DNA from 4 places in the Vibrio floridensis genome. Region 4 is predicted to be linked to each of the others. Evidence: predicted binding sites of a transcription regulator. Region 4 holds the regulator's gene; each other region holds the start of a gene.
The links. The regulator PurR, encoded in region 4, represses purine synthesis genes. The targets are predictions, from matches to a motif close to TNANGNAAACGTTTNCNTNA.
Positions count from the first base shown of each region.

Region 1 (7,532 bases), on a different contig from region 4:
ATCTAAAATCGGGGCAGTTCCGAGCTAGCCATAGGAACTAGCTCAATATTTGACAAAACCTTGTTACTATTTTTGGCGCGCGAGCTGTTTGTTTAGCTCTCTTCGGAGGGTATTTTAACTCGGCACAATTCTCAAAAACATTTCACATCGCACTTTTTCAAACAAACTAAAACACAGCTTGACACTGATAGAACAACTAGAAATATTTAGTTAAAACAAAAAAATTAAGAGATTGAGATGATGAACATTTGTACACGCTATGAATGTGACACCTGCGAAACTTTGATTGATTGCCGTATAGGCTTTTCCAACCGAAAAGTTCAACCACTCCAATTTGCGTGCCCCGAATGTGGGGAACGTATTAGCTTCACATTAGGCCTTAATGACCTTGAGGGAGCAACGGAAATAAAGGAGTTTAAAGCTCCTTTCACTGGAGAAAACGTCTTCGTTGACTTGCATCTTGATTTCCCAACCACGTTTGGTGAGTACAAACAAGGTGACACTACGTTTATGCGTGTGATTAGCGAAATTGGACAAGAGTCTTTTGCCGATCTATCTAGACGCTTGGAACTTCTAAACCAGCTAGGAGAACATCACCGAACACTAAAACGTCTAGTGTCCCAATACAAGAAAGGTAATATAAAAGGATTTGAAAAAGTCATTAAGAGCCTTGAGAAGTTAGAGTTCATAACGCTGAAATCACATAAACCTCAGGATGTAATTGCTGCTCTGTATTCGGCTACTTCAGTTATGTCTTCTCCATTGACCGTTTATGAGCATAGTCAAGAAATTAGTAAAGAAATGCCGAAAGTACTTCTAAGTCTTTACACTGAGCATCACAAGAACTTAAATGAGTTCTTTGATAGTTTACTAAGCACTGGCTTCTTGAAGAACGTTCACCATGAAACTTTGAGCTTGTACCCTAAGTTAATCAAGCTTGAAGTTCCTCTACGACCAGCTTTGTACTATGACTACAAAGCCGAAGAATTAGGCAATGTCCCTGCTAGGGTATCAACAACTAACTTCGAGTCTTGCAACAACGTCTATAAGGACTTAGCAGAGGTTTACTCTAGACAACTGATACTAGTAGCAGGGTTGAACAATCTAATCAAACGCGGTGACTTTAACAAGTTTTCAGAAAAAGTACTCTTGAATAAGAAAGATAAACCTATTAAGGATTTCACATCGCTTGATAGGTACGCAGATGTTGATTTAGGCAGGAAGCTCGCTGCACTAGATGATTGTTTCTTCAAACTTGACGAAGAAGCTATTGATAACCAGCTTAGAAATGGTATCGCACACTACAAGTATAGCTATGATGAAGCAACGCAAATCATTACATATAATTCTGCCAAGGAAGGACTTACTAGAGACAAAACCATAGAAGTTAGTCTTATGGAGTTCCTACGGAAGATGTTGCTTCTGTTCCGAGAAGTTCATTGTCTCAACCACATCATCAAAGCATTGCTTTTCCACAGCGTGTTGATTTTGAAGAAGCCCGTGTAACCATTCCTCATAGATGCGCTAAAAGCGCTTATTCACCTCTGTCAAGTTTATAGCATAACGAAGCACAAGCTATAACGTAATGTCTGCCTTAAAACCCACAAGGGGTAAAAGCGTGTTTTGGGAAATGTTACATTAGCACTTCAGGAACTAGTCGCAGTTTCTAAGGACGACACTAACTTAGTTGCACTCAAAACTAAATACAAAGGACGTAAACGTATCTTAACTTGAGATGATATATAAGAAGCTATTTTTTGATAAAAGAACCTAGCTTTATCAAATCACGATTTAAAGATTTTTTGATATGCTCTACGCAAAGAGCGAAGAACTACTTCAAAAAAAAACGGTGCAGCAAAAAATTGCTGCACCGTCATATGTATGGCGTCCCCAGTAGGATTCGAACCTACGACCACATGCTTAGCTTACCACTACAGTTTTCACTGCCGCCTTAAGGCGTTTGTAGTCTGGACTATATCTTCATCTTAGTAACCTATTCCTAGGAAATCCGAAGATTTTATACCTTAGATGGAGGGCGCTTATGGTGTCTTACGCAATGAGTTCGCATTGCTCCACCTAGTCTCTGCACCTTCTCTACACGCTTGTAGAGCTAGGCTCAAGATTGCCACCGCCATTACGCGCTGAGGTTTCCTTGAATTCACCCTCTGCACTGTAAAGGTTTCCCAATACAGGCTCCAAATTTAAAGGCACGTGCTCTATCCAACTGAGCTATGGGGACTATGATTTTTAAACATTACCACTTTTTAAGTAAAGTGGTAACTAAAAATGCTATGTAGTAACTCTCTAAAACCCTAAGTAGTAAACTTACCACTAACTAAACCCTTTCAAATCAACTACTCTCTTAACGAATGGTAATTTTTAAGGGGTTAGAATTGCTCTATCCAGCTGAGCTAAGGGCGCGCTACAGGGACAGGATTATACGAGTTCATTTCGGTAAATCAACGGGTTTTCTTAACAAACTGAATCAAATGGCTAAAAAAAGGGCGTCCACATTAAATATGCTTAAAAACGACCCAAAGCAAACGTTTGCGTATAGATATTTATTTGATCATTTGCGACAATACGCGCCAAGTTTTTGCCATTCGTATTCTTAAGGAAAGTCATGACTGCTCAAAATATCGATGGAACTCTCATTTCCCAAACTGTTCGATCCGAAGTCGCTGCTCGCGTAAAAGCTCGTGTAGCTGCGGGATTACGTGCGCCTGGCTTAGCCGTTGTGTTGGTTGGCGAAGATCCAGCGTCTCAAGTTTACGTTGGCAGCAAGCGTCGCGCGTGTGAGGAAGTGGGCTTTGTCTCTAAATCGTTTGATCTACCCGCTTCAACTTCAGAAGAAGAACTGCTGGCGCTGATCGATGAACTCAATAATGATGCTGAAATCGACGGTATTCTGGTTCAACTTCCTCTTCCTGCGGGCATTGACAGCACGCACGTGCTAGAAAGCATTCATCCAGAGAAAGATGTGGATGGTTTCCACCCGTACAACGTTGGCCGCTTAGCGCAGCGCATCCCAAAACTGCGTTCGTGCACACCAAAAGGCATTATTACGCTGCTTGAGCGTTACAACATCGCACTGCGTGGTAAGCATGCGGTGATCGTGGGTGCATCAAACATTGTTGGCCGCCCAATGACACTCGAGCTTCTGCTGGCAGGTTGTACCACGACCACCTGTCACCGCTTCACGAAAGATCTTGAAGGCCATGTTCGCCAAGCTGATGTGCTCGTGGTTGCGGTCGGTAAGCCAAATTTCATTCCTGGTGAATGGGTCAAAGAAGGCGCGATCGTGGTCGATGTCGGCATCAACCGCCTTGAATCGGGTAAGCTGATTGGTGATGTGGAGTATAACAAGGCTCGTGAACGCGCCAGCTTCATTACTCCAGTGCCCGGTGGTGTTGGCCCAATGACGGTGGCCAGCCTCATCGAAAACACCATGCTTGCTTGCGAGCAATACCACACCAAATAAGTCTTTTTCGGCGGATAAAAGCTTGGCCTGCCGAGACTCAAACTGGTTAAAACAGGCGGTTCCTGTTAGACTTTGCCGCCTGTTTCATCTCCCCTTTTTGAGGTCTTCATGGCGTATCAATGCCCCTTGTGTCACCTTGCGTTAGAGCAAGCAGAGCGCACGTTCAAATGTTCCAATAATCATCAATTTGACCTGGCCAAAGAAGGTTACGTTAACTTGATGCCTGCCCATCACAAACGTTCGAAAGATCCCGGTGACAACAAAGAGATGATGCAGGCTCGCCGCCGCTTCCTTGAAGGCAACCATTACGACCCAATGCGTCAAAAAGTGGCGCAACTTTGCCGCCAATACCTGCAAGGTACGCCGCACCGCCTGCTCGATATTGGTTGTGGTGAAGGTTACTACACCGATGAAGTCGCCAAAACCTTGGTCGCGCAGCACCCAGAAGCCAAAACATTTGGTTTGGACATTTCCAAAATCGCCGTTCGTTTCGCGGCAAAACGCTACCCTAACGTTAAGTTTTGTGTCGCTTCCAGCCATCGACTCCCCTTTGCAGACGAAGCGTTGGACGGCATCCTCCGCATTTACGCCCCATGCAAAGCCGAAGAGCTGGCGCGATGCATTAGCGACAATGGTGTTGTGATCACCGTAACGCCTGCTGGCCGCCACTTGCTGCAACTGAAAGAGAAGATTTACGCCGAGCTCAAACTGCATAGCGAAGAGCCAGAGCAAATGGATGGATTTACGCTAGAGCACCAAGAAAAGCTCAATTACGTAATGGACTTAGCAGGCCAAGATGCGTTTGACTTACTGCAAATGACCCCCTTTGCTTGGAAAGCCAGCGATGCCCTTCGCGACGAGCTAAAGTCCGCTACACTGTTCCAGTGTGAGGCCGATTTCATGTTGCGCGTTTACCGCAAAACAGCAAAATAGCCAGACAAAACAATAAGGAGAATTATTCTCATTATTATTGAAGTTCTAGACCGCCTCCATTACACTCTGCGACGTTTTTAATGGAGGCAGTATTATGCGATCAACTATTTCTCTTCTTTTGGCGTCAATGATGCTGAGCGGCTGCGCTAACCAAGCGCTCACAAGCGACCCCCTAAGCTTCTACGACTACCAGCTTTACTCGCCAGAAGGTACTGCCCTTTCACTGCAACAATTGCCTCCAACGGTTCGAGATGCCGATGTCATTTTAATTGGTGAATGGCACACGCACGCGGGTGTTCATCGCTTCCAAACCGACCTACTTAAAACGCTCAGCGCACAACACCGCGTCGCTCTGTCTATGGAACAATTTACCCGCGATAAACAAACCATAGTGAACCAATATTTAGCGGGCGAGATTGGTGAGCAAGTGCTTATCCAACAAGGCAATGCGTGGCCAAACTACGAAAGTGATTACCGACCTTTGATTGAACTGGCCAAATCCAAACAGATGGATGTGATTGCCGCGAACGCACCGAAAAGCACTGTACGTTGCATTGGCCGCCAAGGTTTGGCTTACCTCGATAAGCTAACCCAAGAGGAGCGTGGCTATTTGGCGAGTGAAATCAACACCGGTGAAAGCGAATACAAAAGCAAGTTCATGGCGTCGATGCACCACGGCAAACCAGAGCAAACCGAGAAACAGTTTGCTGCTCAAGTAACTTGGGATGAAACCATGGCAGAATCGATCGTCAACTACCGTCAGCAACACCCCAACACGCAAGTTATCCATGTCGCAGGAAAATTTCATATTGAGCAGGGCTTAGGCACCGCTCACTCGATTCTGCGTCGTGATCCCTCCTTAAAGGTGGTGGTGATCTCTCCGGTATCAAGCGTCGATGAGCAAGGCAGCGATTACCAACTGCTGGTTTTGGAACCGCCGGTACGTTATGTGCAAAAAAGCAATCAAATGAAGGCGTTTCAGGATTTAAAAAAACGTAATGACGATCTGATCTGCAAATAGCCTGATTCTTTTCAACTCCCATCTCAATTAGGCCTGTTTTTTGCTTGATTAAAAAAGCGGCAAAACAGGCTTTTTTTGCACAAGTTTTCTCCAACGCCGCCGATAGAGTATTTAGGATTCGCTTAGGAGATGGTTATGAATCCAGTCGGTTCAAGACCTGTCGAAGCATACGCTTCCGCGCAGAAACAGACAGATAACCCAAATGCGGCAAAGGAAAGTGCCCCTGCTCCGCTGCAGGTAGAACAAAACAAAGTGACGCTTTCTGAAGAAGGAAAAGCGCTGCTTTCTGCACTCCAAGAGCTCGATAAAGAGAGCCAAAAAGTCGAAGCGGAAAACAAAACCGTGGGCGACAAAGTGGAATCCTTCACCTACGGCGCGTTAGGCATGGACCATCCCGACAAGATAAAAGAGGAAGATGATGGCTCCTATTCCGCGGGACAATATCTTTCTGCCGCTGCCACTGTCGGTGGTTTGTTGATGATTTTGGTGTGATTTTTACACTTATCCTCTCTACTGGGGGTTGAACATTGTCGGGAGCCTGCGCATTTTTCGCCACGACAAATTTCATTGGTTGAAGCATGTAAAACAAATCGCTATTTATATATCGATTCTTTGCTGGATGCAGAGGTGAAATTCACTGAAGTGAAACAGCAAGGATTGGTTTTAGCAAAAAACGATAGCGCGTTGCCGCTATCCCCAAATCGCTTTAGCCCATGAATTTCAACTCCCTTACTCAAAAGCTCACTTCGGTGAGCTTTTTCTTTTGCTCAATCAGACGTAATCATTGCTCGCTCAAGTTTGTCACAACACTTTCTTTTTACTGATTTTTTCACTTTCATGAAGTTTTTGTGTCTGCCGCAAAAGTGTCACAAATCAGTGTTGTAATGGCGCCGCTTTTATAAATAAGGGATAGACAATGAAGCACCTGATCAAACCCGTTGTTGCCGTTGTAGCAACTTCTACGCTCTCTTTTAATGCACTTTCTGCAGAAATTAAAAACGTCATTTTGATGATTGGTGATGGCATGGGGCCACAACAAGTTGGCCTATTGGAAACCTACGCCAACAACGCGCCAAATTCCATCTACCAAGGCAAAACCACCGCACTCTACACACTCGCTCAAGAAGGCGTTATCGGCTCATCGCTGACGCATCCAGAAGATGCGATTGTGGTAGATTCGGCCTGCTCTGCCACCATGCTGGCGACTGGCATCATGACAGGTTCAGAAGTGATCGGTATCGATTCCCAAGGGAACAGCGTCGAAACCGTACTCGAAAAAGCCAAACGTATGGGTAAAGCCACCGGCATTATTTCCGACACTCGCATGACGCACGCTACTCCTGCTGCCTTTGCCGCCCACCAGCCTCATCGCTCTTTGGAAAATGAAATTGCCGCCGACATGCTTGCCACCGATGTCGATGTGCTGCTGTCGGGCGGTTTGCGTCATTGGATTCCAAAGTCGGCAAACGACAAAGGTGAAACCTATCAACAGTTACAAGCCCTAACTCAAGGTGACGTTGCATTAAAATCAAAACGCAAAGACGATCGCAACTTGCTGACGGAAGCGCAACAAGCGGGTTACTCTCTGGCATTCAATAAAACCATGCTAGAGCAAGCGCAAGGGACGAAACTGTTGGGTCTTTTTGCCAACTCCGCCATGTACGATGGCATCACCTACAGCCAAACCAAAGGTGACGCAGAGCGCAAAGAACCAACACTGGCAGAAATGACCAGCAAAGCATTAGACATCCTAGCCAAGGACAAAGACGGTTTCTTCTTGATGGTTGAAGGCGGACAAATTGACTGGGCTGGTCACAGTAACGATGCAGGTTCAATGCTGCATGAAATGATCAAGTTTGATGAAGCGATTAATACGGTTTACCAATGGGCTAAAGATCGTGATGACACTTTGATTATTGTCACGGCGGACCACGAAACTGGCTCTTTTGGCTTTAGCTACTCAGGCTATAATCTGCCAAAACCAGAGAAACGCCGAGGAAAAGCATTCGAAAATCGTGATTACGCGCCGAACTTTAACTTTGGTGCTTTCGATATTCTCGATGGTTTGTACAACCAAAAAACCAGCTACTATGGCAT
Region 1 covers NZ_JAKGCY010000007.1:141,691-149,222, reverse strand. The annotation lists gene LZU85_RS12820 (hypothetical protein) at 238-1,506, shown strand; gene folD (bifunctional methylenetetrahydrofolate dehydrogenase/methenyltetrahydrofolate cyclohydrolase FolD) at 2,624-3,481, shown strand; gene rlmA (23S rRNA (guanine(745)-N(1))-methyltransferase) at 3,590-4,414, shown strand; gene LZU85_RS12805 (ChaN family lipoprotein) at 4,509-5,435, shown strand; gene LZU85_RS12800 (hypothetical protein) at 5,571-5,927, shown strand; gene LZU85_RS12795 (alkaline phosphatase) at 6,352-7,532, shown strand, end outside.
Region 1: the regulator PurR is predicted to act here: its motif matches at 2,536-2,555, upstream of folD (bifunctional methylenetetrahydrofolate dehydrogenase/methenyltetrahydrofolate cyclohydrolase FolD).

Region 2 (7,532 bases), on a different contig from region 4:
TGGTTGGGCCAAATGACACCATGTCCATGTCAGGGTAAGGTTTCTTGAATAGGCCGCATTCTAGACCCGCGTGAATAACCATGATGTTCGGTTTGTGACCGTAAATGCCTTCGTACATATCACGGAAGATCGCCATGATTTCAGAATCAGCATCCGGTTTCCAACCTGGGTAAGCGCCAGAGAACACGATGTGTGCACCTGCCAGTTCCGCTACTGATGCCAGCATGCTTTCCACTTGGCTGCGACCTGAGTCGATCAGTGAACGGATCAAGCACAATACGGTGATTTTGTTCTCTTCAGTGGTGATAACACCCACGTTAAGCGACGTTTCAACCACACCTTCAATCTCATCGCTCATGCGAATGACACCGTTTGGACAAGCATTTAATGCAGCGACAAAGCGTTGTTGATCTGCATTCGTCAATACACCCACTTCTACATCGACCGCTTGGTTAAACGTGACAATATTGGTTTCCACTTTACCGAGTTCGGCTTTCAGAAGTTCAGTGTAGTAGTCAAACAGTTGAGCAAGCTTATCTTGGTTTTCTGCAGGCAGCGCCACTTTGACGAATGCTTCACGAGGAATCGCATTACGCAGGCTACCACCGCGGAACTCTACTAAACGCAGATCCAATTCTTGTGCATGGCCAGCAAGGAAACGTGCCATCAGTTTGTTTGCGTTACCACGGCCAGTGTGGATGTCACAACCTGAGTGACCGCCTTTTAAGCCTTTTAACGTTAACTGACGAGTAATAAAGTCTGCAGGAACCGCTTCGCGTTGAATATCAAACGTCATCGCGCCGTCGATACCGCCTGCGCAGCCCATGTAGACTTCACCCTCTTGCTCTGAATCGGTATTAAGAAGAATGTCGCCTTCTAGCCAGCCCGCTTCCAAACCGAAAGCGCCCGTCATGCCTGCTTCTTCATCAATGGTTAGCAGAACCTCAATTGGACCGTGCTTGATCTCTGTTGAGGCCAATACCGCAAGGCAGGAAGCCATGCCAATTCCATTATCCGCTCCGAGCGTTGTACCTTCTGCGGTTACCCACTCACCGTCAATGTATGGACGAATAGGATCGGTGGTGAAGTCGTGTTGAGTGTCTTCGTTTTTCTGAGGCACCATGTCGATGTGCGCTTGAAGAACAACACCCTTTTTGTTTTCCATGCCTGGTGTCGCAGGCTTTTTAATAAACACATTGCCGGTTGGATCGCGACGGACGTCTAGACCTTGCTCTGTCGCCCAGTTGACGATGTACTGAGCAAGGGCTTCTTCATGCTTTGATGGGTGTGGGATAGAACAAATCTTATCAAAAAACTGCCAAAGTGGAGCAGGTGATAAGGTACTGATTTCAGAATGGAACTCAGACACAGATGACTCCTTTTTCTAGGTTTGCCGGATGATGGCACTGCTGTTAGCCCAGTAGATTAGATGGTTGTGGGTTCAGCAAATAATAAGTTGTGAGCAAGGATATCACTTGCAAGCAGAGCCGAGTAGTGCCAGTCACAGGCTGTTTACAAGTTCACTGTCACAGAATGTGAACATGGCTGTCAGCACTTACTCAATTGGTTGGCTATGCTCTGTAACTTAACCTATTTTGAGTTTGATAATTCTGTAATTTAATTACCAAATTAACTTGATATAGATCATTAAATGAAATTTATGTGATTTTAATCACTAAAAGTATTGTAATAAAATTTCTTTGTGGTATATTTATAACCAGCTTCTGAAGCGAAGAAAAAATGCTCAAAGGATGAGTCCGTTTATCGCCTCCAAGGAACCGAGAAATCAAACGTGTTTAATTGATTTAATAAGGTGATAGTTATGAAAGGTTTAGCATCTGCAATGTTTTGGACAAACAACTCTGTTTACACCAGCAACTTTGCGTACCCAACAAGCTTTGGTTACAAGTAACGTAAGTTAACCAAGTGCATGTGACCCCCGAACGATTTGTTCACCCCTAAATTGGAATTTTCTTTCAGTAATCGAACTGACATGATTCTACCGCCACTCAAATTGAGTGGCGTTTTTTTATTCTAGCTAGGGAAAATGTCTCACATTACCTTAAGTTTTCTTTCCTTTGATTTAGCGTGAGCGCTTAGCTCGAATCTGCCGCATTTCTTACATGTAAACTCTGCAATTTTTCCTCGTTATTCCGTGTAAGTTTACGACATTGTCGATTTATTCTTCAGTTTATCTTCTAAGGCCCCTGTTTTTTCTAGTTGTTTCTTAAAGGAAAAATAATGGCGGCTGATTTTTCTTGCTGAATTGGTTTCATAATCTAGTTAGAAATCTTGATTAGAGTGATAAATCTATCTGGAATTTGTTATTTGATAACTTTATAATCTGTAGCCAATCGATTACGCAACCGTTTACTTTTACTATTTCAGGACTCGAACATGCTCGAAAGGCTATTTAAACTCAGCGAACATGGCACAAATGTGCGCACTGAGATCATTGCAGGTGTAACGACCTTTCTGACGATGGCTTACATCATTTTTGTTAACCCTGCGATCTTAGCAGACGCAGGTATGGATCGTGGTGCGGTGTTTGTCGCCACCTGTCTTGCTGCGGCAATTGGCTGTTTCATCATGGGTCTACTTGCCAACTATCCTATTGCGCAGGCGCCAGGTATGGGGCTAAATGCCTTCTTTACTTATGCTGTTGTGCTGGGCATGGGCTATACGTGGCAAGTTGCATTGGCGGCGGTATTTGTGTCGGGTGTGCTTTTTATCCTGTTGAGCATCTTCAAAATTCGTGAGTGGATCATCAACTCGATTCCGCTCTCTTTGAGAACGGGGATCTCAGCGGGTATCGGCTTGTTCCTTGCGTTCATTGCACTGAAAAATGCAGGTATCGTTGTTGATAACCCAGCGACGTTTGTTTCTCTAGGCGATATTACTTCTCTTGCACCAGCTCTGGCGGCTTTTGGCTTCTTTTTGACTATTGCACTGGTTCACCGTGGTGTGAAAGGGGCAGTCATGATTGCGATCTTGGCAGTGACAGCACTTGGTTTGGTGTTTGGTGATGTCCAATGGGCGGGTGTGATGTCAACCCCACCAAGTATTGCGCCTACGTTCATGCAACTGGACTTCTCTGCGGTATTTGAAGTTGGCATGATTTCTGTGGTGTTTGCTTTCTTGTTTGTTGACTTGTTCGACACGGCGGGCACGCTCGTGGGTGTTGCAACCAAAGCGAACCTGATTGAGAAAGATGGCAAACTGCCACGTTTGAACAAAGCACTGCTTGCTGACTCAACAGCGACTTCTGTAGGTGCGCTACTAGGGACATCAAACACAACGTCTTACATCGAAAGTGTCTCTGGTGTGGCGGCTGGTGGCCGTACCGGTTTAACGGCGGTTGTCGTGGGTGTGCTATTCCTATTGGCACTGTTCTTCTCACCACTGGCAGGCATGATTCCCGCATACGCAACAGCAGGTGCTCTGTTCTACGTGGCAATTTTGATGCTTTCTGGATTGGTCAGCATTGATTGGCGCGACTTAACCGAGGCGGCTCCTGTCGTTGTGACATGCTTGCTGATGCCACTGACTTTCTCGATTGCAGAAGGGATTTCTTTAGGTTTCATCGCGTACGCTGCCATCAAATTGTTCAGCGGAAAAGGGCGTGATGTTTCGCTCAGCGTCTGGATTATGTCGGCTATTTTTATCATCAAGTATCTGGTGGCTTAAATAGCTTTTAGAGTTGCGTTCCGGTAGAATAATCGTTTGCGCAGCTCGATACCCAAACTTTCTGTTACGTTTCGGGCTCTCATCTTTATGAGAGCCTGTTGTCTGTTTGGGACAGTAGATTTTTCAAATAATTAGGTTATTACAATGAGCAACAAATTCGTTATTACCTGGGACGCCATGCAAACTTACTGCCGTCAACTTGCTGAAAAACAGATGCCAGCAGACCAATGGAAAGGCATTTGGGCAGTGAGCCGTGGTGGTTTGGTTCCTGGGGCTATTCTGGCTCGTGAGCTAGGTATTCGCTATGTCGACACCATCTGTATTTCCAGCTATGACCACGATCATCAACGTGATATGACTGTACTGAAAGCACCGGAAGGTGACGGCGAAGGCTACCTAATCGTTGAAGATCTAGTCGATAGCGGTGACACCGCGCGTAAACTGCGTGAAATGTACCCTAAAGCGAAACTGATTGCGGTTTGTGCAAAACCTTCTGGTAAAGAGTTGTTGGATGATTATGTCGTCGACATCGCTCAAGATACTTGGATTGAGCAGCCATGGGATATGGCTTTGGCTTACGCTGAACCCGTAAACCGAAAGCAGAAGTAAATCCTGATTTTGTTGAGAGAATGACCCTTTTACGGGTCATTTTTTTTTATACTGTTATACTGATTTGGCTTTTAGGCGCACACACTCTTGCATGGAAAGAGTATTAAGCCTCTGAGCTGTATTTTTTTAGTCTTTTGGAATGTCACTCTGAGCCCGAATATGTCAGAAGAAGTCAGCAAAAACCTGTCAGAAACGCTATTTGTCAAACATAAGCAAGCCAAAGAAACCTCGGCATTGACTCAATACATGCCGACCAGCCAATCCTTACTTGATGAAATTAAAGAGAAGAATGGTTTTTCTTGGTATCGCAACCTTCGTCGCTTGCAATGGGTGTGGCAAGGTGTCGATCCTATTGAGCAAGAACAAGTATTGGCTCGTATTGCGTCTTCCAAACATTCACGCACTGATGAGCAATGGCTCGATACGGTGATGGGATATCACAGTGGTAACTGGGCTTATGAATGGACGCGGCTCGGTATGGAGCATCAAAAACGTGCCGGTGAGATGACTAATGAAGCAGCATCGGAAGCGCTCTTCTCCGCATCCTTGTGTTACAGCATCGCAGGTTACCCACACCTCAAGAGCGATAATTTGGCCATTCAAGCCCAAGTATTGGCCAACAGCGCTTACCTTGAAGCCGCGAAAAAAAGCAAATACATCATTAAGCAGCTCGAGATCCCATTTGAGAAAGGGAAGATCACCGCGCACTTGCATCTGACCAATACGGACAAACCGCATCCTGTGGTTATTGTGAGTGCGGGATTAGACAGTCTGCAAACCGACATGTGGCGTCTATTTCGAGATCACCTTGCCAAGCACGATATTGCCATGTTGACAGTAGACATGCCATCGGTGGGGTACAGCTCAAAATACCCCTTAACGGAGGATTACAGTCGCCTTCACCAAGCGGTGTTGAACGAGCTTTTCTCTATTCCTTATGTCGATCATCATCGAGTGGGTTTGATCGGCTTTCGTTTTGGCGGTAACGCCATGGTGAGGCTCTCGTTTCTTGAGCAAGAAAAGATCAAAGCGTGCGTCATCTTAGGCGCACCTATTCATGATATTTTTGCCTCCCCACAGAAATTGCAGCAAATGCCGAAGATGTATCTCGATGTCTTAGCCTCGCGTTTAGGTAAGAGTGTGGTAGATATTTACAGCTTATCGGGGCAAATGGCCGCGTGGTCACTGAAAGTACAAGGCTTTTTGAGCAGTCGTAAAACCAAGGTGCCTATCTTGGCGATGAGCTTAGAAGGGGATCCTGTCTCGCCATATTCGGATAATCAGATGGTTGCTTTTTTTAGCACTTATGGAAAAGCGAAGAAAATCAGTTCCAAAACAATTACACAAGGATATGAGCAATCCCTCGATTTAGCGATAAAATGGCTGGAAGATGAACTCTTAAGGTGACAAATCTCCTAATTTAGTCAAGAGTGATATATGAGCCTGAAAATTTAAGCTCATGATAAATAAAAATTATTGTCATTCTTAACATTGAAGAAAATGGAGATTCACATGTCAGAAGTGACGAACAACCCTACCCACAATCGTTTATTGGCAAAATTGCGAGCGATGGGGCCTTACTTGAGAGACCCTCAATCTAAGGAAGGGCTTTACTACTTTGATTGCTTGTCTGTTTGTATTGATGATCGAAAATCACCAGAGTTGCGCGAATTTTGGGGCTGGTGGATGGAGCTGGAAGCGGCAGAGGGAGGCTTTACAGCAAACTATCATATTGGAAAATATGATGTTGAAGGGAATTGGCTCGATTTGGCTATTCCCAAAAATCTACTTGAAGAAGTGAACAAAACCCAGAACTGTTTTCACCTCAAATTAGTCAAAACCTTGGAAGAGCATTTTCAGCTAAGCGTGGCGTATCACGAGCAGTCAGTGGAATTTGTCTGATTTCATCCTCTTGGAACTACCTAAATCAAAAAGGTGCGATTTTCGCACCTTTTCTGCTTGTGAATTCTTCATTTGATTGTTAAAACATCTTCTCTATTTTTGTGTTTCATTTCAGAAGACATCATGACAACGAATCAACAAAGCGTCGCAGCTTCTCAACCAAAAACTATCGTTGTGAAGCTTGGAACCAGTGTATTGACCGGTGGTACATTAGCGTTAGATCGCGCTCATATGGTTGAGCTTGCGCGCCAATGTGCAGAGTTAAAAAAACAAGGCCACTCTGTGGTGGTCGTCTCGTCAGGCGCGATTGCCGCTGGACGTGAGCACTTAGGTTACCCCGCGCTGCCCAATGCGATGGCAAGCAAACAGTTGCTTGCTGCGGTTGGGCAAAGTCAGTTGATTCAAACTTGGGAATCGTTATTTGCACTGTATGGCATCAAAATTGGCCAAATGCTGCTCACTCGAGCGGATCTCGAAGATCGCGAACGTTTTCTCAATGCTCGAGATACGATTAACGCGTTAGTGGATAACGGCATTATTCCTGTTGTTAATGAAAATGACGCCGTTGCCACGAGCGAAATCAAAGTGGGTGACAACGACAACCTCTCTGCGTTGGTGGGCATTTTATGTGGTGCTGATAAACTGCTATTGCTGACAGACCAAAAAGGCTTGTATACCGCCGATCCTCGTAAAGATCCCAATGCAGAGCTGATCAAAGAAGTTAAAGTCATTGACGACACCTTGCGTAAAATTGCTGGTGGCAGTGGTACAACACTAGGTACTGGTGGGATGGCAACAAAGCTCCAAGCTGCGGACATTGCGCGTCGTGCTGGCATTGAAGTCATCATTGCGGCAGGCCGTGGTCAAAATGTCATTTTTGATGCGTTGAGCCCTGCCCCTCAAGGAACTCGTTTCTTGCCTTGTGAAGAAGCGTTGGAAAATCGTAAGCGTTGGATTCTCGCTGGCCCTGCGGCCTCTGGTGATATTGTGATTGACCAAGGTGCGGTGAAAGCCGTGGTCGAAAAAGGGAGCAGTTTGTTGGCGAAAGGGGTGACCAAAGTACTTGGCGAGTTTTCTCGTGGCGAAGTGGTTCGTGTAACGGATGCACAAGGCCATTTGGTTGCGCGAGGTATTGCGAGTTATTCCAACCAAGATATGGCGAAAATTGCCGGTAAGCACAGCAAAGACATTATTTCGATTCTGGGCTATGACTATGGTTCAGAAGTGATTCACCGTGACGACATGGTTGTCATTCAAGAATAGTCGCTCACCAGAATCAAAGAGGACAACAAAGTGGATTTAATCACATTAGGCAAAGCGGCAAAAGACGCGGC
Region 2 covers NZ_JAKGCY010000003.1:300,958-308,489, reverse strand. The annotation lists gene LZU85_RS07700 (aminoacyl-histidine dipeptidase) at 1-1,369, opposite strand, end outside; gene LZU85_RS07695 (NCS2 family permease) at 2,398-3,687, shown strand; gene gpt (xanthine phosphoribosyltransferase) at 3,832-4,296, shown strand; gene frsA (esterase FrsA) at 4,456-5,703, shown strand; gene crl (sigma factor-binding protein Crl) at 5,809-6,198, shown strand; gene proB (glutamate 5-kinase) at 6,322-7,461, shown strand; gene LZU85_RS07670 (glutamate-5-semialdehyde dehydrogenase) at 7,474-7,532, shown strand, end outside.
Region 2: the regulator PurR is predicted to act here: its motif matches at 2,359-2,378, upstream of LZU85_RS07695 (NCS2 family permease).

Region 3 (7,532 bases), 180 kb from region 4:
TGCCCATCAGTTTGCGCTCTAACGCCATCAAACTGATGAGGTAGCGAGTCACTTCGCTACCAGTGGGGGTACTATCAATCCCTTTTACTAAGCATTCCAAACCCAGTTTGAGTTGTGACTCATTGCCAAACACATCAAGTGTGTTGGCTGGATTGGTATTCAAAATTGCTTTAATAGAAGTTTCAAAGGCATCTTGATCACAATGTCCGTTTCTCGCGATTTGCTGAACTAATGCCACAGCTTGGCACATGCCAGCAAAAGCAATGGTACGGTCATAAAGTGTATTCGCCACGTAACGACTCCTAAGCTTGAGTATATTTAATGCGTTTCTCGATGATACCACCGCCAAGACACACATCACCTTGGTAGAAAACAGCGGATTGACCTGGGGTCACTGCGATCTCAGGTTCATCGAAAATCACTTTAATGTTTTCGTCATCAATAGGGATGATTGTACAAGGAATATCTTGTTGACGGTAACGAGTTTTCACCGTGCATTTCACCACATCGCGAATTGGCTCACGTTCTACCCAATGAAGCTGAGAAGCAATAAGGCCTTCGGACTTCAGCATCGGGTGATCTTGTCCTTGAACGGCAATCAACACATTGCGCTTAAGGTCTTTTTCTGCAACAAACCATGGTTCTTCGTTACCGCCACCGCCTTTACGGCCACCAATATGTAGGCCTTTACGTTGGCCTAGCGTGTGGTACATCAAACCCTGGTGTTGACCAAGCACTTCGCCTTCTGGCGACTCAATATTACCCGGTTGAGCTGGTAAGTAGCGGCTTAGAAAATCGGTGAACTTACGCTCGCCGATAAAACAGATACCGGTAGAATCTTTCTTTTTCGCGGTAATCAGACCTTGTTCTTCCGCAATGCGACGAACTTCTGGCTTTTCCAGCTCGCCAACAGGGAAGAGGCTACGTGCCACTTGTTCGTGACTTAGCGTGTAGAGGAAGTAGCTTTGATCTTTGTTGCCGTCTAAACCACGCAGCATCTGTGGTTTTTCACCATTTTCAGGGAAAGAACGACGGACATAATGACCCATCGCGATGTAATCGGCATCAAGTACTTCGTCAGCGAACTCTAAAAATGCTTTGAACTTAATTTCTTTGTTACAAAGAATATCTGGGTTCGGTGTACGGCCCGCCTTGTATTCGGAAAGGAAATATTCGAATACATTGTCCCAGTATTCTGCCGCAAAATTGATCTTATGTAGGTGAATGCCAAGTTTGTCGCAAACAGCTTGTGCATCGGCCAGATCCTCTGCCGCGGTACAATACTCAGAATTGTCATCTTCTTCCCAGTTCTTCATGAACAAGCCTTCTACTTGGTAGCCCTGTTGCTTTAGAAGATAGGCAGAAACCGATGAATCTACACCGCCAGACATACCAACGATGACTTTCTTTTGGCTGTTATCAGACATTACTCAACACCACTAAAATTAACTGGAGGCGAATTCTAACAGAAAGCAGAAACGGGTGACAGATCCGAGATCGCAATCACAATTCGTTTTCGCTGGTTTTTTCAGCAAAAGGTCGATGAAGACCCAATTTTACAAGGAGCTGGAGTGATAACTGTGGCATAGTGCAGGCAAACCAAATGAGAGTAATCAAAATGACAGACGAACAATTTATGCAAGAAGCCGACCTGATTGAGATCATCGAAAATCAGCTTCAGGACGGAAACCCAATCAAAGTCAAAGAAACGTTAATGCGCCTTATGATGACAGGCACGCCTCGTGAAGATGCGGTGGCAATGATGGCATGTGCCATGTCGATCGAAATCTTCGATGTGATGAAAAATGATGGCCAATTTGATCTCAAACGTTACTGCGAGCACTTAGATCAACTACCAGATATTGGCTTTATGGAAGGCGAATAAAGCAGCATAAATAAAAAAGCACAATGCAAACGTTTGCTATAATTGCCTTTATTGCTGCTTATCGGAGTGCGAGTTAGAATCCGCACTTCTTTTAACCCCGTACTCAGACAAACACTATGAAATTTCCCGGACAGCGCAAATCAAAACACTATTTTCCCGTACATGCACGTGACCCATTAGTGAGTCAGGCGCAGGAAAGCAAGAAAATGACGCGTACTCATATTATCGGTATCGACCAAACTCTGGTGGATATTGAAGCAAAAGTGACGTCGGAAGTGATTGAAAAATATGGTTTGAGTAAGGGGCACTCTCTCGTTATTGATGATGAAAAAGCGGAAGCTTTATATCAACAACTAAAACAAGAGAATCTAATTACCAACGAGTATGCGGGCGGAACTATCGGCAATACGCTGCATAATTACTCTGTGTTGGCGGATGATCGTTCGACTCTGCTTGGTGTTATGAGCCAAGACATTAAAATTGGTAGTTATGGTTACCGCTATTTATGTAACACATCAAGCCGTATGGATCTTAATTATCTGCAAGGGGTTGATGGGGCGATTGGTCGCTGTTTCGCGTTAATTACTGAGGATGGTGAACGCACTTTTGCGATTAGCGAAGGACAAATGAACCAACTTCAGCCAGAAAGTATCCCTGAAAAGATCTTCAAGAAGGCATCTGCATTGGTGTTAACGGCGTATTTAATCCGTTGTAAAGATGGTGACCCTATGCCGGAAGCAACCATGAAAGCGATTGAGTACGCGAAGAAATACGATGTTCCCGTTGTGTTGACGCTTGGTACTAAGTTCGTGATTCAAGACGACCCAACTTTCTGGCAAGACTTTATTCGTGAGCATGTTTCTGTGGTTGCGATGAATGAAGATGAAGCTGAGGCTTTGACGGGCGAAACGGACCCTCTTGCGGCATCGGATAAAACATTAGAGTGGGCGGACTTAGTGCTGTGCACGGCAGGTCCAGTTGGCCTATTCATGGCGGGTTACACAGAAGACAGCGCGAAACGTGAAACATCGTTGCCACTACTTCCGGGCTCGATCGCTGAGTTCAATCGTTATGAATTTAGCCGTCCGACGAAAAAGGCGTCTTGTGAGAACCCAATTCGAGTTTACTCGCATATCTCTCCATACATGGGCGGTCCAGAGAAAATTAAGAATACCAATGGAGCGGGGGATGCTGCACTTTCTGCGGTACTGCACGATATGGCGGCGAACAAATACCACAAGGAAAACGTGCCTAACTCAAGTAAGCATGTTCACGAATTTTTGACCTATTCGTCGTTCTCTCAAGTTTGTAAATATGCAAACCGAGCGAGTTATGAAGTGTTGGTTCAGCATTCACCGCGACTCTCACGGGGTCTACCTGAACGCGAAGATAGCTTAGAAGAAGCATACTGGGAAAGATAACCATCAGAAGCGGCCAAACATCGGTCGCTTTTTTATTCTCTATCATTTATTCCTAACGATGGTTTTAGGTTGAAGTCGTCTCCAACGTTGTGATGTGCGCTTTTTGATTAATTGAACCTAACGCAAATCATTTAGCGGATTTTTGTCTTACACTTTAAACAATTACACCAATAATGATTCGGTCAGTTGACCTTAGAATAAATGACTCGATTTCGCTTGTTACATCTCACACTACGCAGCCGTACCGCACTCTACTTTGGGTTTGGTGTGGCTGGCGTGATTCTCAGCACCCTGTTTGTTACTCGTTGGTTTTTTTTATACAGCTTAAATGAGTTGGAGAACTATGAAATTAATCATGCCAATCATCAAGCAAAAGCGGTGATTGAAATGATGGTTAGCCAGCAAAAAGCGCGCTCCTATGACTGGGCGTACTGGGACGAGACTAATCAGCTCTTTATCAATGGAGATGTGGAAGGGTATCGCGATAGGAACTTGTATCAAGAGACGCTGGATACCTTGAGCCTCGACATGATGATCTTCCTCACGTTAGAGGGCGAAGTGTTGGATTCATTAGTGCGTTTTCAGGACGGCAGTGCAGTCAATCACTTGGTTGAGCAAGTGGTGAATGACGCCAGTGTTCAACAACATTTTGACGCAATGAATCGTACTTTAGATGTTCGTCGCGAAAGTAACGCTGGGCTGGTGCTTTTGCAAGACTCGCTCTGGGTGATCAGCATGACTCCGGTTCGTGATAGTGAAGGCACGTCGGCCACAAGTGGTTGGCTAATCTGGGGACAAAACTTAACCCAACGTTTTCCAGGGAACTTCGACGCGATTCTCACGGCCAATAACCAATTATTAGCCGTATCAGACACAGTTTTACCGCTGGATAAACTGACGGCGATCTCATCCAATGAGTGGCTGCAAAGAACGCAAACGAAGGTGATGAAATGGTCTGCGATAGAGGGGATTTCTGGAAATCCTGTGGTTTATCTTAAAACCACAGAAGAGCGTTCTCACTATGTCAAAGGGCAATCTCTATTTCTCTATCTCATCGGTGCTGCAGGTTTTTTTGCTAGTTTAATTGGTTTTATTACATTCCTCATGTTTAAGAAACGCGTGTCAACACGCTTTGCGGATTTCGAGCAAAGTGTTATGCGGCTATTCTCCAAATATCAATTGGACGATTTGTCTCATCGTCGTAGTGATGAACTCGAGCGCATTACCCAACTGGTAGAAATTTTGGCGGAGAACACCTCGTTAACTCAGGATAAACTGCAAGATACGCTGCAAAAATTTGATGCTCTCTATCAAAGCCGAACGATGGGCATGTTATTGGTGGTGGACAGAGAAATCATCGATATCAACCAAGCTGCTCTTGAACTTTTAGGCTACGACAAGGTGGAGCTGGTTAATCAAGATCTGAATATCTTATGTAAAGTCGATGACAATCAACCGGAGTGCCGTGTTGAGCAGATGTATCGTGCACTGAACAACGGTGTCACACATTTTGACGCGATCATGCTGAATAAAAGTGGCAAGGAAATAGAGTGTCTTATCGATGTGAACCTAATCCATCACGAAAACCAACAGGCATTAATGCTGTCGGTTAGTGATATGAGTGAGCAGAAAAAACAGGCAAAAATGATCAACGATTTGGTCGGTCGCGATCCGGTCTCGGGACTGTTTAATCGTCCAGCGTTGCTCAGTAGGCTCGATGATCTAATTGAGAATAGACCGAATCAGTTTTCGTTTCTGTATATCTCAGTGGCTAGGTTGAAAAAAATCTCCGAAGTTTATGGCCATCTTATTTTTGACGACACCATCAGTTACATCGCTTCCGTTTTTGGCGAGCAGCTTTCATCCTATCAAGTTGGTCGAATCAGTGAGTTTGAATTTATTGCGGTGATCGAAGAGATTGAGCAGTGCAACAATGCCATTTCATGTGCGACTCGTTTTATGGATGTGATGTCGCGCAAAACTCAGATCTTGGGAGTGGAACTTGATCTCAGTTCCCAAGTCGCGATTGTGGATCCTGAGATTACTCATCAACACTTGGGCTACTTGCTGCAGGCCGCTTCCTACGCCGTACAACATTTTCAACATACCCCGGTGACGGAAGTCATACACATTGATCAGGCGCTGGCAAAGCAAGCTCAAAGCACATTAGTGATCAATCGCGACTTAGCGCAAGCGATACGTGACGAAGCTATCACCGCTTATTATCAGCCGATTGTTGATACAGATAGCGGCAAGGTGAATGGCTTTGAGGCACTCGCTCGTTGGAGTCATCCAGAGTTGGGCTTTGTTCGACCGGATTTATTCATTGAAATCGCTGAACAAAATCACCTTATTGTCGAACTTGGGGAATCGATTCTTCGTCAAGCATGTCACTTTATCACCGTTATCAATCAACAGCGTGTCGAAGAAGGACTAAGTCCGTTAACCGTCCATGTGAATTTCAGTGCTATTCATTTTTATCATGCCCATTTACCCGATTTGCTTCGCAAAGTGATGGATGAGTTTGGTATTAGTCGCGGGCAGCTTGTCATAGAAATCACAGAAAGCACCTTACTGGGGATTGAATCTGAGACCTTAGAACGAACTCGCGAAATCAAATCGATGGGCATTCAGTTAGCCTTAGATGATTTCGGTACGGGTTATTCCTCATTCAGTACCTTGTGCTCATTCCCACTAGATATTGTGAAATTGGATAAATCTTATATCGACCAAATCGAAAATAATGACCGAGCGCGGACCTTGATTCGGAGTATTGCAGGTATGGCGAAAGAACTTGGCTTAACGACCGTTGCTGAAGGGGTCGAATCAGCAAGCCAATTGCGTAAACTAAAAATCTGGAATATTGACGAGATCCAAGGGTATTACTTCTACAAGCCCATGCCTGAGCAAGAGGCGTTGAACACTTTTGCCCATCAATAGATCAGATTTCGCGGGGTAATGGTACTTTCCAAATCGGAAATAACTCATTCTTAGTTTTTCAATAGTGGAAACTATCAATTAGGGCTAGACTGCATAAAATTCAGTAGGATTTCCCTTTATGAGCAGTAGTTTAGCCCTCGTCCAAGCACGTTTGACCTCCATCATCAATGACCGAAACTTAACGGTTAAACAAAAGAACCAGTTTCTTGCTTTAGAAGCAGAAGGTCTTTTGGATTATGCGCCAGTTTCTCAAGCGTTGAATGAAGCCATGGAGCAGGGGATCATTTGTGATATGTTCGAAGGCAATGCGCCGTTTAAACCGCGCTACGTATTACCTGACTACGCTCGCTTTCTAAGTCAAGGTAGCGAGTTTCTCGAACTCGCCCCGGCGGAAGAGTTGGATGACGCACTCAATATGCTCACCATTCTCTATCACCACGTGCCTTCTGTTACCAATATCCCTGTGTATTTGGGTCAACTGGATGAGCTGTTATTGCCCTTTGTTGGGGCACTCAGTGACGAGCAGCTTTATAAGAAAATCAAACGCTTTTGGATCATGTTGGACCGCACTTTGCCTGATGCCTTTATGCACGTCAACATTGGCCCGACTGACAACATTGTGTGTCGCACAATTTTAAAAGTGGATGCGGAACTTAAGCAAATTGCCCCCAATCTCACCTTTATGCACGATCCTGAGGTGACGCCAGAAGATTTGCTTCGCATCGCGACAAGTAATATTTGCCAATGCAGCAAACCACACATCGCCAATTACCCAATGCACGCCGCAACCTACGGTGACAGACAGTTCGGTATCGTCAGTTGTTATAACTCTCTGCCACTTGCCGGAGGCGCAAACACACTCGTTCGCCTCAACTTAAAAGAAGTTGCATGTCGTGCTGATTCCATTGCTCATTTCATCGAAACCGTGTTGCCGAGTTACTCAGACTTAGTCATAGAGCTGATGGATGCACGCACCGCCTATTTGCATGAGCAATCTGGTTTCTTTAGCGGCTTTTTGGTGCAAGAGAAGCTGATTGATGAGGCACGTTTTGCGCCAATGTTCGGTATTTACGGAATGGCAGAAGCGGTTGCCATCTTGTTGACTAAAGAGGGGCTGCCAGGGCGTTACGGTTGGGATGATTCTGCCAATCAATTGGGGGTGCAAATTTCAAAAACATTGGCGTCGCTTGTTGAGAATCGCCCTGTGAAACATGGCTGGAAGCAACGCGCTTTGTTGCACGCCCAAGGCGGTATCAGCTTAGATTTAGGGGTAACACCGGGCGTGC
Region 3 covers NZ_JAKGCY010000002.1:275,810-283,341, forward strand. The annotation lists gene hflD (high frequency lysogenization protein HflD) at 1-292, opposite strand, end outside; gene mnmA (tRNA 2-thiouridine(34) synthase MnmA) at 303-1,427, opposite strand; gene LZU85_RS05575 (hypothetical protein) at 1,619-1,885, shown strand; gene LZU85_RS05580 (inosine/guanosine kinase) at 2,002-3,306, shown strand; gene LZU85_RS05585 (bifunctional diguanylate cyclase/phosphodiesterase) at 3,508-6,246, shown strand; gene LZU85_RS05590 (YjjI family glycine radical enzyme) at 6,365-7,532, shown strand, end outside.
Region 3: the regulator PurR is predicted to act here: its motif matches at 1,907-1,926, upstream of LZU85_RS05580 (inosine/guanosine kinase).

Region 4 (7,532 bases):
TTGACGGAAGGGATTCGTATTTTAAAGATGTATCCGGGCTCAAAATTGATTCTGTCTGGCTATGCGGGCGGCTCAGAAACCAGCCATGCGCGCATGATGGCGAATGTGGCTTTGGCTCTGGGTGTCGCGAAATCAGACATTATTCTTCTTGAAGATGCCAAAGATACTTGGGAAGAAGCGAGACAAGCAGCGGCGTTTGTGCGTCAGAAACAGCTGGTTTTGGTTACTTCTGCCAGCCACATGGCACGTGCAATGAAAGAGTTTCATGACGCTGGCATAACGCCGTTACCCGCGCCAACAAACTACCTTGCGCAAAAAAACATCTCTCAAGCTTGGGATAGATATGCCCCTAAAGCCATCTACCTTGAGCAAACAGAGCGCTACTGGCACGAAACCCTTGGGCAGCTATGGCAAGGCATGCGAGATTTGCTTCTTACTGACGAACAAATCATGGCAGAGAATCGGGCATCAAAATGATGCTTCATGAGCTGCAAAAAACAAAAAAAGAGCTTACTCAGCTCTTTTTTGTTTGTTAATTTTGGCTTTCTAAACAACGCCTAGTCGCCAGCAAACATGTAACCTTCACCGTGTACGGTCACAAAAATTTGTGGGTTCTTAGGATCAAACTCCATTTTAGCTCGCATACGACGAATCAAAACATCGATTGTTCTGTCGTTTGGCGCATCAACGCGATGGCTGATCATGTTGAGAATGCGCTCACGACTTAATACCTGATTTGGGTAAGAAGACAGTGCCACCAGCAGCTCATATTCTGCCTTGGTCAACTTCACTGGCTCACCATTATGACTCAACGCTCGACGATGAATATCGAAGGTCCAATCACCAAAACGGACAATATGGTCTTCGTTTTCTGCGTCTTGGTGTTTTGAGCCACCACTGCGCGTAAGCGAAATTCGCCACAACAAGTTTTTCACTCGAACCAGCAGTTCACGTAACTCAAATGGTTTGGTGACGTAGTCGTCTGCCCCCATCTCCAAACCAACAATTTTATCTATGCTATCCGTGCGTCCGGTTACCAGAATAATGCCAATGTCCGATTGGCTGCGTAGTTCACGGGTCAGCATCAAGCCATCTTCGCCTGGTAAGTTAATGTCTAACATCACCAAATCAACGCAGCTATTTTGCAAAATATGGCGCATCTCAGCACCACTTTCCGCTTCACTTACTGTGTAACCTTCTTTTTGAAAATAACCCGCAAGTTTACTGCGAGTCACTACATCATCTTCTACGACTAATACGTGATAGCTCATTTACACCACTTCATGTCATTTCTGTCTACACGGGCAGACATTCTATTCATAACTAGTAACATTTCTAGTCATACTTCGTTTGAAATGCAAGTATCTTGATTTTTATTGATTCAAAACAAGCTTAATATCAAGCTATTAATAAGCATAATTATCTTTATATTTTTCTTAACAATAGGCGTTATTGCTATTCATTTTTTTTGGTTACACTTATAGGAGATTGATTTAGGAGCGATAAATGATGCAAGAGATAAAAGCCTTTAATGAAAAACGTGCGGAAATATATTGGTGGCTTTCCAGCTTGTTTGCCAAAGAACTGACACAGAAAGAGCTCGATAAATATCAAAGCATGGAAATTAGAGCGTTTTTAACTGGATTGGCTGAGAACGATTCGCTACGTCCATCGATTGATGACTTTGTCGATGCCCTCAATCGTCTGGTTGACCGTCAAGATGCACAACTGGAATTATCCGCGGATTTTTGTGACCTGTTTTTGAAAACCGCAAAACACGGTGCGCTTCCATACGCATCAATTTATCTCACAAAAGATGGCCTGCTTAATGGTGAGCCGGCACAAAAAATGGACGCTTGGCTTCAAAAACATGGCGTACAGGTCAATCAACAATTGAATGAACCTGCCGATCACTTGGCCATCATGCTCGATTTTCTTGGCAACCTCATCATTCGCTCCAATGAACTTGAACAAGAGCGTCACATGGAAGAAGCGTTTGTCGAACAAAACGACTTTCTCCAAGAAATGTTACTCTCTTGGCTTCCAAGCTTTGCTGTTCGTGCAAAGGAATGTGATGAATTTGGTTTCTATTCCAGTGCGATAAAACTACTTGTCGCATTTTGTAAGCTGGACAGCGACTATTTAGTTGGATAATAATTACGCCCTTATCAATAGAGCAAACACTCGGTTACACTTTAACCACTAAAGTGTGAACGCGGATACAGATTTCGCGGTTCGATTAGGTTGCCAGCTTTGCCGTCACAGTCTAAAATTGAGACCGCAATCGATAAAACATGATTTTAATGCAAACCGCTGAAACACAGCGGTTTTTGTGTTTTTTTAAGCTAAGCTGCTGCTTTTCTAGTGTGTCTTCTTTTAAGGCGAAATCGGAGAAAGGTAGCAAACCGTGTTGCCACGAATGTACTTCATTTCAACTGGCAACCTAGGACAGGACAATACCTATGGCCACAATAAAAGATGTCGCACGTCTCGCTGGCGTATCAACTACAACGGTTTCTCACGTAATCAATAAAACCCGATTCGTGGCTGAAGCCACTCAAGAAAAAGTCATGAAAGCGGTTGACGAGCTCAACTACGCACCGAGCGCAGTGGCTCGTAGCTTAAAGTGCAACACCACCCGCACTATTGGTATGCTGGTTACGCAATCTACCAACTTGTTCTTTTCTGAAGTGATTGATGGCGTAGAAAGCTACTGTTACCGTCAAGGCTACACACTAATTCTTTGTAATACTGGCGGTATCTACGAGAAGCAACGTGATTACATTCGTATGCTTGCGGAAAAACGCGTAGATGGCATTTTGGTGATGTGTTCAGACCTCACCGAAGAACTACGCGAAATGCTTGATAAGCATGCAGATATTCCTAAAGTGATTATGGACTGGGGCCCAATCAGCTCACAAGCCGATAAAATTATCGATAACTCAGAGGAAGGTGGCTACTTGGCCACTAAGTACTTGATTGAAAATGGTCATACAAAAATTGCGTGTTTAAGTGGTCACTTTGAAAAAGCCGCGTGCCAAGAGCGCATCCAAGGCTTTAAACGTGCGATGAAGGAAGCCAATATCACAGTCAACGAAGATTGGATCCTTGAAGGGAACTTCGAATGCGACACGGCAGTGATGGCAGCTGACAAGATCGCGTCGTGGCAAGATCGCCCAACGGCAGTCTTCTGCTTCAACGATACCATGGCACTGGGTTTGATGAGCCGTCTTCAACAACTAGGGCTTCGTATTCCAGAAGACATCTCTGTGATCGGCTACGACAATATCGAGTTGGCAGAATACTTCTCGCCACCATTGACAACAATCCACCAGCCAAAACGTCGTGTCGGTAAAAATGCATTTGAGATCCTTCTCGAGCGTATTAAGGATAAAGAGCACGATAAGCGTATATTTGAAATGCACCCAGAGCTCGTTATTCGCGACACAGTTAAAAAAATCAATTAGTTAACACTAATATTCTAAAGCATCCAAGTCTGGGTGCTTTTTTTTATTCTTAGTAAGTGATTTGTTAAGTCAAATTCTGTTCAGTTCTTAAAATCGAGCACTCATTCACTTAACTGCAGCTATTACTTGAAGCAATGTCACACTTTTAATCTCAAAATGTGATGTTACTCCAATAGAAATCGTATTCTTTAAGTGTCACGCACAGGGCAAACCATCTGAAAAGGTGGGACGCAAAGCCTCCGGCCTAAACCATTCATAATTTGGTAGGTAGCGGGGTTACCGATGGCAAAAATGCATAACAACAAGTTTACCCATTAATGACATTGTATTTGCATTGGTTTGCTAATCTCTCGGACCTGATTTGGTGGCGTAATTGTAATTACACCGAGATAACACATCATGGATAAACCGATACTCAAAGATTCAATGAAGCTTTTTGAGCAACTTGGTGCGATAAAGTCTCGCTCTATGTTTGGCGGGTTCGGCCTTTTTGCAGATGAGACGATGTTTGCGCTCGTTGTCAAAGACCAGCTTCATATTCGCGCGGATCAAAAATCGACATTACTTTTCGAAAAGAAAGGACTAAAACCATACGTTTACACCAAGCGTGGGTTTCCAGTTGTCACTAAGTACTACGCGATCTCTGATTCGCTTTGGCAAGACCAAAATGCGCTTCTGTCCGTAGCGAAACAGGCACTAAAGAGTGCAAATAGTGACAAGCAGCAACAAGCAACTGCAAAACCGGATAGACTTAAAGACCTCCCTAACCTACGTTTAGCCACCGAACGAATGTTGAAGAAGGCAGGTATTGAAACCGTAGAACAGTTGGAATCGCAGGGCGCTGCTCGCGCGTATCAAGCGATTAAAAACACACACACGGGCTCAGTCAGCTTAGAGCTGTTGTGGGCACTTGAGGGCGCAATTAAAGGGACGCATTGGAGCGTTATCCCTCAACAACGACGTGATGAGTTAGTGAATAACTTGTCTTCATAGTAAGACAAAGTGACTATTGAGTTATAGACTAGAAACCACACCCCTACAGGTGTGGTTTTTTCGTATGGCACGAAATTATTTCTTTTTCACTCGGGTCTGATTACAACGCTATCTGGAGAATCTATCAATGAACAAAAAACTCGTATTCGGACTGTTGCTTATCACCACTATCATCTTATTGGGTGTTAACTTTAGCCAATACCTCACCTTAGAAAACGCTAAGGCGCAGCAAGTCGCTTTAACTCACTTTATTGAAGATAACTTCTGGTTATCCGCCATCAGCTATTTCATCCTTTACGTCGCTTTGACTGCTTTTTCTGTACCTGGCGCGACCGTCGTCACACTGCTTGGCGCTGCTCTCTTTGGTTTTTGGTTTAGCCTACTTCTGGTTTCCTTTGCCAGTACCATAGGGGCCACCATCGCATTTCTAAGCAGTCGTTACCTATTGAAAGAATGGGTCCAGAAGCGATTTGGAGACAAACTGAACTCGGTGAATCAAGGTGTTGAGAAAGATGGCGCGTTTTACCTATTTTCACTTCGCCTGATACCGATATTTCCATTTTTCTTAATTAACTTATTAATGGGGTTAACCCCTATCTCTATCAGTCGTTACTACGTCACTAGCCAAATTGGCATGTTGCCCGGCACGGCGGTTTACCTCAATGCTGGGACTCAGTTGGCAGAGATCAATACCTTATCTGGTATTTTGTCACCGGCTGTCATCGCCTCTTTTGTTTTACTTGGTGTATTTCCAATCGCTGTTAAGTGGTTGATGAGCAAGTTTCGTCCACAGTTCACGTCTCAGTAGAATGCCATTATGATAGTGTTTACGGCTAATACACCGATAGAAGCGCATATTGTTTGTCAGTTGCTACTTAATGAGCAAATACTGTGTGAAGTACGTGGTGAAGGTTTATTTGGTCTTAAAGGGGAGCTTCCAGCCACAGACGACACCAATCCTTATGTATGGCTGTTGGAACCAAATAAGCTGGCGTTTGCCAAAACAGTCGTGGAGAGTTACCAAAGCCAATGTACATCTGTTGCCAATTGGCAGTGTAAGCACTGTGGCGAGGAAATTGAAGGGCAATTTGGCGCTTGTTGGTATTGTGGTTCTACACTCGAATAAGTATAGGATTTCGATAGAAAGTGAGATGGTAATAGAGAGGAGCTTGGCACTCCTCTCACTCATGTTAGATTTGACGTTGGATAAACTCTATCGAGTGTTGGTTAAACTCTTCTGACTTTTCTACGTTACAAACATGACCACAATCTTTAATTTCACGCAGCTCACTTCGCCTATGTGCAGCAACCATCTCTTTGACGGGCTTAATAAACATATAGTCCCTATCCCCCATCAAATAGAGCGTCGGAATGGGTAGTTCTCGCTCTTTGAAGTAGCGCATCAAAGGGTTGACTTCCGAAGCGAGAATAAACCATCGTTTGAACTCTTTTTGACAGAGCTTCTTTGCTTCTCTAATAAACAAATGCCGCGATTCTTGTTGATTTCTTTGTGGCATAACAATGTAGGCAAACAGTTTGTAAAGCCACATGTAGGGTAAGATGTGCTTACCTATATTCCCTAAGGAAACCAATACTCTAGAACGAGCATCCAAACGCGTAACGGCACCACCTAATACCATAGACTTCACTCTTTCACTCGCCATCTCCGCTAAATTGCGAACGATAATTGTCCCCAAGGACATGCCCACAAAGTGGGCAGAATGAATTTTTAAATGGTCCAATACCTTAACAATATCTTTTGTCACTTCGCCAAATGTGTAGCGGTTGCTCATCAGCTCTTTTAACAGTTGATTTGATTTACCATGACCTCTCAGGTCAACGAGCAATAAGTTAAAGTGTTGCTTGTATGCCTTTATTTGCTTAAACCAAATCGAAGAACTGCCACCAGCCCCATGCACGAATACCACCCATTCTTGACTGGTAGGATGAAGGTAGGTTTTATGAAACAGTAACGTTTGAGCCATATTGACACGCCAATAAAAAGTTAGCTTAAAGTCTAGAACAAGATTTTCCGCGGTTGAATAAAGCCATCACATGTCGGTATCTTGAACCTTGGTATCGAGAAGCAAGAATCCTACCATATAACGCTTCTATTTCTATTTGTGTTCCGTTAAAAAACGTAAAAAGGCACCATATTCGGTGCCTTTCCATTCATATTTCAGAACTTTTACTCTATTTTAGAGCAGATAGATACAACTCTATGTACTCTCGCGCGGCTGTGTTCCAGCAAAAATCTTGTTCCATCGCATAAAGTTGGACACGACGTAACTCTGGCAAGTTTTGCGCGTAAAGTAATAACGCTCGCTGCATCGTAATCAACAATGCTTGAGCGGTAGGCTCATAGAACACAAATCCTGTTGCACTCTGCGCATCAACATCGTAATCGCTCACACTGTCTTTTAATCCACCGACACCACGCACGATAGGCAAGGAGCCATACGCCATGCTATAGATTTGATTTAAGCCACAAGGTTCAAACTCAGATGGCATAAGGAAAAAGTCTGAGGCAGCTTCCACCAAATGAGCCAATTGATTGTTGTAAGCTTCGACAAAAACAAATTTGTCACCAAATTGCGCAGCAACGTCACGCAATTGAGCGGCTAAAAGCGGATCTCCCGTTCCAACTAGAACCAGTTGAACGTCGTGTTTTAAAAAGTCAGAGAGGATTGGCAGAAGGTAGTGAACACCCTTTTGATGGGTTAGTCGGCAGACCATACCAAACATAGCAACATCTTTGACCGGCAAACCAATTTGCTCTTGAAGGGCACGTTTACAACCGTTTTTCCCACGAACCATACTTTGCTTGGTGGCTTTATAGTTTATTGGCAAGTAGGTATCGGTGTCAGGATGCCAAGCTGAGTAGTCGCAACCATTGAGAATGCCTACGAGATCATCCGCTCGCGTTTGAAACTCCCATGCCATGCCATGGCTACCTAACTCAGTTTTCAGCTCTTCTGCATAAGTTGGGCTAACGGCATTAATTTTATCCGCATTCATCACGCCCGCTTTTAGCATGGTAATGTGAGTACTGCTGACTGCCGCATCAGGAAC
Region 4 covers NZ_JAKGCY010000002.1:96,913-104,444, reverse strand. The annotation lists gene elyC (envelope biogenesis factor ElyC) at 1-477, shown strand, start outside; gene torR (two-component system response regulator TorR) at 558-1,271, opposite strand; gene torD (molecular chaperone TorD) at 1,507-2,154, shown strand; gene purR (HTH-type transcriptional repressor PurR) at 2,463-3,467, shown strand; cyclic di-GMP riboswitch class I at 3,663-3,751, shown strand; gene LZU85_RS04815 (TfoX/Sxy family DNA transformation protein) at 3,867-4,460, shown strand; gene LZU85_RS04810 (TVP38/TMEM64 family protein) at 4,588-5,268, shown strand; gene LZU85_RS04805 (putative signal transducing protein) at 5,278-5,586, shown strand; gene LZU85_RS04800 (alpha/beta fold hydrolase) at 5,651-6,445, opposite strand; gene glgA (glycogen synthase GlgA) at 6,654-7,532, opposite strand, start outside.